Regions from separate parts of the Pseudarthrobacter sp. NPDC058362 genome, predicted to be linked through region 2. Evidence: riboswitches for the same ligand, from Rfam matches in the RefSeq annotation. Region 2 holds a riboswitch; each other region holds the start of a gene.
The links. Region 2 has a riboswitch for thiamine pyrophosphate ahead of thiO (glycine oxidase ThiO). Riboswitches for the same ligand answer to the same signal wherever they lie in the genome.
Positions count from the first base shown of each region.

Region 1 (2,237 bases), on a different contig from region 2:
CGACGCCGACGCTGCCGTCAGGTGATCCACGTACGTCTTGGTCACGGGGCCCAGTCCGCCCTGCGCCGGCCGGGTGCTGAGCCAGGAACGGTGCAGCTCCGACTCGACCTCCAGGCATTGCTGCGCAGAGCCTGCCCAGAACAACTGTTCGGCCTCCGTGGGCGCCAGCGCGCTGGTCCGGGCCAGCACCCGTGAGTAGCCGTTGAGGTAGATGGCGTCCTGGGCGAGGTAATACGCAAACTCGCTTTCGGACAGGTTTCCCGCGGCCAGCGCCTGGATGAAGGGCAGGGCAAAAATGTCCTCGAGGTAGTCCTCGGCGTCCGCCCAGAGCTGCCGGGCGAAGGCACCTTCAGGGCGCGGGACGTCCTGGTGGTGGAAATGGTGCACGGGGCCGTTTCCCGTTCCCACCGACAGCTGGCCCGAAGCAGCCAGTGCGCCCGCCAGCCATGGCTTGACCTCCCGAAGCGATGCTTCCCAATGTCCGAGCCGGGCCTGGATTGTGGCCATCGCCGAGGACAGGGAGCAGCCCGTGCCGTGGCTGTTCCACGTAGCGACCCGCTCGCCCGGCAGTTCCACCACTTCCGCGGACAGCCGGCCGGACGTGTCCACCAACGCATCCGGGCAGTCCCGGCCTGCGAGATGGCCCCCTTTGACCAGGACCGTCGCGCCGGTTGCACGGGCAAGCCGCCGGCCCTGGTCCAGGGCCCCAGCCCAGGTGGACTGCTGCTCTTCGCCAACGAGGACCGCCAGTTCGGCGAGGTTCGGGGTAATGAGGTCCGCCAGTGGCAACAAGGCGCGCAGGGCGGCCTCGGCGGACTCCTGCAGGAGCCGGGCGCCGCTGGTGGCAACCATCACCGGGTCGAGGACCACGACGGCGGGGCGCGCCTTCTCGAGCCAGGCCCGCACCACTTCAATGACCGCTGCCTCGCCGAGCATGCCGATCTTGACCGCGTCCACCGTAATGTCTTCGCTGATGGCATCGAGCTGCTGTGCCAGAAAAGCTGCGGGCGGAACGTGCACTGCCTGCACGCCACGGGTGTTTTGCGCGGTGAGCGCCGTAATGGCAGCCATGCCGTACCCTCCGTGGGCGGCGATGCTCTTCAGGTCCGCCTGGATGCCGGCGCCGCCGGAGGGATCGGAGCCGGCAATGGACAGGACGCGCGGGATGCGGGACAGTGCGGCGCCAGTTTCCCGCACTTGTGGCAGGACAGTGATCGATGACAAGAGACATCCCTTCGCCGGTGCTAACCGGACAGGTTCAACGGGTCTGGATCTCAGCCGCCCTCTGCGCGGCACCCCGTGTCGGTTTCCCAGCCTAGCCTTTTTGCCGTCCCGGACGCAGAAATCCCCGCCTTATGAACTTCTCCCCCGGGGTTTCCAGAGGGAAAAGTCCATGAGACGGGGACTTCCGGAGGGCGCTTGCCCGGGCTACAGCTCCGAGGCCGGCACCCCGACGCCGAGGATGATGGGCTCCTCCGCCTGCTTCGCGGCTGGCGGGGCTGTTTCCGGCGCGGGGCCCGCGGCAGGTTCCGGAGCCTTGGCCGCGTGGGAGTGCCCGGCGGCCGGGACCGGCACGTTTTCGTGCTGCTCCACCGTGGTGGCGTTGGCTGCGCCTTGGGCACGGCTCGCGCTCCGGTTGCGGCGCGGCCTCCGCTGGCGGGACTGCTCCAGCGTGTGGTCGGAGTAGTCCTTCTCCGCGGACGCACCTGCGGGAGCCGCTGGAGCTGCAGAAACCGGTACGGCCAAAGCAGCGGGTGCTGCTGGCTCGGCGGCGGCAGCTGCCGGTGCAGCTTCCTCCTCGCTGACGGGACCGCCCAGGTGTGCGAACGCCTCGGCCAGGCGGTCCAGGGAGAGCGAAGGCTGGGGCTGCTGCTCTTCCGTGTGCTCCACGAACGGCAGCGCAACCTTCTCGCCGCCGAAGGTGAGCACTGCTGCGGGCCGGGCGGAAGCAACGGCGTCGCGCTTTTCCGCTTCCGCGACGCGTTCAGCGGGCACCGGCGCCGCGGGCGCGGCAGCTGATGCTGCCTGCTTGCTTGCTGCCACCTCGTCGTCGTGGAGGTGCGCCGCATGGGCCGCGGCCGCGATGTTGGCCAGGGCCAGGCGGGTCGCCTCTGCCTTGGCGTGGCGTTCGGCGTCGGACGGGTCCGGGTGGACCGTGTGGAGCTGGACGGGGGGTGCCGCCGCCGGCGTCACTTCTGCCTGCTGGCCGCCCCGGCCGCGCCGGCGCTTGCGCTCCC
Region 1 is NZ_JBHXIW010000004.1:134,597-136,833, reverse strand. It holds gene ACFWIX_RS10320 (bifunctional hydroxymethylpyrimidine kinase/phosphomethylpyrimidine kinase) at 1-1,224, opposite strand, end outside; TPP riboswitch at 1,214-1,310, opposite strand; gene ACFWIX_RS10315 (Rne/Rng family ribonuclease) at 1,429-2,237, opposite strand, start outside.
Region 1: it holds a riboswitch for thiamine pyrophosphate, as region 2 does, so the genes downstream of both, ACFWIX_RS10320 (bifunctional hydroxymethylpyrimidine kinase/phosphomethylpyrimidine kinase) here and thiO (glycine oxidase ThiO) in region 2, are expected to answer to the same signal.

Region 2 (2,237 bases):
CTCGGTGCGCAGCGCGCTCAAGGCCTCCTCGAGCGCGTTTTTGTGCTCGTGGACATTGGGGGCCAACCGATGATGCGACACGAAAATCAGCCTAGCCCGAAACCACCGGAACGAGGAACAGCGGGGCTAGCGCGCGGCGTCCAGCGCCGCGAGCAGCGAGGCTGCAGCCGCGGCCGGGTCCGGCGCCTCCGTGATGGCGCGGACCACCACGATCCGGCGGGCCCCTGCAGCGACCACCTTGTCCACGTTGCCGTGGTCGATTCCGCCGATGGCAAACCAGGGCAGGCCGGCCGGCGCGGCGGCCGCGGCGTGCCTGACCAGGTCGAGGCCGACGGCGGCCCGGCCGGGTTTCGTGGGCGTCGCCCACAGCGGACCCACGCAGAAGTAGTCCAGCCCGGCCGGTCCCGAGGCAGCGGCCACCGCTGCATCCACCTGCTCCGGCGCGTGCGTGGACTGCCCGATCGCCGCGCCGCCCAGGAAGCTGCGCGCGGCCTTGAGGGGGAGGTCCTTCTGGCCGACGTGGAACACTGGCGCCCCGGAAAGGGAAGCGATGTCCGCGCGGTCGTTGACGGCCCACAGCCGGCCGTGGCGTTCGGCAGCTTCGCGCAGCACGTCGAGCAGCTCGAGCTCCTCGGAGGCCTCGATGGTTTTGTCCCGGAGCTGGATGATGTCCACGCCGCCGGCGAAGGCCTCATCGACAAAACGGGCAAAATCGCCCTGGCCGCGTCGGGCATCGGTGCAGAGGTACAGGCGGGCGGACGCCAAGGCGGCAGCGGGGGACACATTCATGGCTGCAAGCCTAGTTCCTCTAAACTGGCCTCGTACTGCGGGAGCCTGCGGCGGCTGTCATAAAAGCGCCGGGCTGAGAGGGCGTCAGAGCCGACCGCTTGACCTGATCCGGTTAATACCGGCGTAGGGAAGGAACCATATGGGCAACCCCACCGTTGGGTCCGGCGCTGCCGCGGATGGCGTGGTGCGTGCCGACGTCGCCGTTATCGGCGGCGGGGTGGTCGGCCACAGCATTGCCTGGGAGGCCCGCCGGTCCGGCCGGTCCGTGGTGCTGGTCGATGACGCCCCCGGCACCGGCGCCAGCTGGGCGGCGGCCGGGATGCTCGCCCCCGTCAGCGAGCTTCACTACCAGGAGGAAGGCCTCCTGGAGTTGATGCTGGAATCCTCCTCCCGGTGGCCGGGTTTCGCGGCCGCCCTCGCCACCGCCGCGGGCATGGACCCCGGATACCTCACGACGCCGACCCTCGCCGTCGGCGTGGACGCTGCGGACCGGCGGGCGCTGTTGGACCTTCGGGCCGTGCAAAAGGCCAACGGCCTCGACGTGGAGCCCCTCACGGTCCGGGAGGCCCGCCGCCGGGAGCCGCTCCTGAGCCCGGCGATCGCCTGCGCCCTGGACACCCCTGCCGACCACCAGGTGGATCCGCGGCAGCTGGTGGCCTGCCTCCGGCTGGCGCTCTCCCGGCATACAGACGGCGACGGCGGGGCCGGCACCCGGGTGGCGGGCGCCGTCGACGGTTACGCGGTCCCGGCCCGGGCCGCTGAACTGCTTTGGAAGGACGACGGCGTGGCCGGAGCCCTGCTGAAAGGCGGCGGAAAGGTCTTCGCGGGGGAGACCGTGGTGGCCAATGGCCTCTACGCAGGAGCGCTCGGCGGACTGCCAGCCGGGCTGGCCCTGCCGCTGCGTCCCGTGCACGGCGACATCCTGCGGCTCGCCGTGCCGGAACACCTTCGCCCGCTGGTGACCGCCACGGTCCGGGGCCTGGTCCATGGCGTGCCCGTCTACCTGGTGCCCCGGCAGGACGGAACCGTGGTGATCGGCGCCACCCAGCGCGAGGACGCCCTGGGCGGAACGGCTCGCTTGGAATCCGGTGCAGGTCAGGACGCCGCGTCCGACGGTGCGGTGTCCGCCGGCGGGGTCTACCAGCTCCTCCGGGACGCCCAGGCGCTGGTACCCGCCGTCGCCGAACTGGAATTGCTCGAATGCACAGTGCGGGCCCGTCCCGGAACCCCGGACAATGCGCCACTGCTGGGCCGGGTCCCGCTGCCTGACGGCGCAGTGGGACACGTCCCCGGGGTCATCGTCGCCACCGGCTTCTTCCGCCACGGCGTGCTGCTGGCACCCGCTGCCGCGGCTATTTGCCGCGCCCTGCTGGATGGCAGTCAAGACCCCCGCTGGGCAGCGTTCAACCCTGCCCGGTTTTCCGCAGCCGCATCACGCCACGACACCA
Region 2 is NZ_JBHXIW010000001.1:847,276-849,512, forward strand. It holds gene ACFWIX_RS04070 (RNB domain-containing ribonuclease) at 1-81, opposite strand, end outside; gene thiE (thiamine phosphate synthase) at 127-789, opposite strand; TPP riboswitch at 817-936, shown strand; gene thiO (glycine oxidase ThiO) at 929-2,237, shown strand, end outside.

Region 3 (2,237 bases), 800 kb from region 2:
CGTGAACCGCCACCTGAACAACCTGATGCTGGTGGTGGCCATCTCGATTATCGGCTTCGTCGGCTCCGTGACCGTGGCGCGCTTCGTTGCGGACAGAAGGGAGCAGCCGCATGAATCCTGAATTGCTGACGGGCTACCGGGCGGTGGGCGAGACTGTCGCCGGCGTTGATGCTTGGGTGGACGCCGTTTCTGCGGTGTTCATGGTGGTCGGCGCTGCCCTGTCGCTGGGCGCCGCCATAGGCCTGCTGCGGTTTCCGGACCTGCTGAGCCGGATGCACGCCGCCACGAAGCCGCAGGTGCTGGGACTGTTCCTGCTGCTGGCGGCGATCGGGCTGCAGCTGCGCACCTGGTGGGTGTGGCCCGTGCTGCTGGTGGCCTGGATCTTCCAGTTACTGACGGTGCCGGTCTCCGCGCACATGGTGGGCCGGGCCGGTTACCGGACCAAGCACCTGCACCGGGAACTGCTGACCTCGGACGAGCTCGAAGCCGTGGTGCAGAAAGCCGCCGGCAACCCGCCTCCCGAGGAATGAGTGAGGCGGGTTGCCGGCGGCAGATTGAAGCGCGGGGCTAAACGATGTCCTGGCTCTTGGCGAAGCGGGTGATGGCGCGCTGGGTGCCGCGGTTCGCCAGGACCTGGATGACGGTGCTCACCGATGCGGAGATCAGGGCGAACGTCAGGGCCGAGTGCAGGCTGGTGGGCACATCCTCGTCCTTGCCGGTGGGAGGCTTCCGGCCTGTGGTCTTCTCCCAGACGGTGTTGACCACCTTGGTGCCGACGAAGCCTGCCACCAGCGAGATGCCGGTGCCGAGCAGCTTAATGAAAAGGTTCATTCCTTGTACTCCTTGCGGGCAGAAAACGGACTGACCCCAGCCTAACGGCCCGGCGCCGTAATTTTCCCCGCCGCCATTGGCCGCTGCGGTGTAAACTGAACCAGCCCTCAGGGGCCGCATCATTCGAAAACACATCATTCAAACGACAGGGGAGCGCCGCCGTCGGGCATCACTGGCTCAGCCAGGAACCCGTCCGGGCGCTGAGAGTGCGGGAAGCCGCAGACCCTCGAACCTGATCCGGTTAGTACCGGCGTAAGGGAGTCGAGTTCTCGAAGTGCCCGGCAACACCGTCCAACGCGGTTGCCGGGAGCACTTTCCCCTCCTGTTACCCAGGAGGATCACCATGGCAACTGCAGCAATCAAGAAGACCCCCGGCAAGTCCTGGCGCGTCGTGGACATCGTGGTGGCGGCGCTGATCGCCATCGCCGGCGGCGTCATTTTCTGGGCCTGGTCCCAGGGCGCGCTGGCAGTGTCCGGCCCGATGAACGCCGTCTACCCGCCCCTGACCGGCCTGATCGCCGGCGGCTGGATGATTCCGGCCGTCCTGGGCATGCTCATCATCCGCAAGCCCGGCGCGGCGCTGTTCTGCGAGACGGTCGCAGCCACGGGCGAGCTGCTGATGGGGTCGCAGTACGGCACGTCGGTGCTGTTCTCCGGGTTCGTCCAGGGCCTCGGCGCAGAGATCATCTTCGCGATCTTCGTCTACAGGAAATTCAACCTGCCGGTGGCACTGATCGCGGGCGCCGCTGCCGGCCTGTTCTGCGGGCTGAACGATTCGTTCTCCCCGTGGGGCTGGAACATCGCCTATTCCGCCGGCGACAAGTTCGCGTACATCCTGTTCACCAGCATCTCCGGTGCGATCATCGCCGGTGCGCTGTCCTGGATCGCCACGCGCGGCCTCGCCCGGACCGGCGTCCTGAGCCCCTTCGCCTCCCGCAAGGCGGCCACGGAGCCCGTCTTCTCCTGATGTCGGAACCTTCCGGCAGCGCCTCCGCCGTCCGCCCCGCCGCGGTGGCCGCCCGCGGCTGGGGCTGGCGGCACGCCGGGCGCACCAAGCCGGCCGTCCAGGGCCTTGACCTGGACATCGAGCCGGGGGAGCGTGTGCTCCTGCTCGGCCCGTCGGGTGCCGGCAAGTCCACGCTGCTCCACGCCCTCGCCGGGGTGCTGGGGGACGCGGAAGACGACGGCGAGGCCGGCGACGCTGACGAGTCCGGTTCCCTTCTGGTCGATGGAGCTTCCCCCCGAGGCCGGCGCGGCCGCGCCGGACTGATGCAGCAGGACCCGGAGACGCAGGTGGTTCTTTCGCGCCTTGGTGACGATGTCGCCTTCGGCGCCGAGAACCTGGCCGTTCCCCGTGACGCCATCTGGGCGCGCGTGCACGAGGCGCTGGCCGACGTCGGACTTTC
Region 3 is NZ_JBHXIW010000001.1:47,638-49,874, forward strand. It holds gene ACFWIX_RS00200 (monovalent cation/H+ antiporter complex subunit F) at 1-121, shown strand, start outside; gene mnhG (monovalent cation/H(+) antiporter subunit G) at 111-530, shown strand; gene ACFWIX_RS00210 (DUF4235 domain-containing protein) at 568-831, opposite strand; TPP riboswitch at 969-1,108, shown strand; gene ACFWIX_RS00215 (ECF transporter S component) at 1,175-1,798, shown strand; gene ACFWIX_RS00220 (ABC transporter ATP-binding protein) at 1,798-2,237, shown strand, end outside.
Region 3: it holds a riboswitch for thiamine pyrophosphate, as region 2 does, so the genes downstream of both, ACFWIX_RS00215 (ECF transporter S component) here and thiO (glycine oxidase ThiO) in region 2, are expected to answer to the same signal.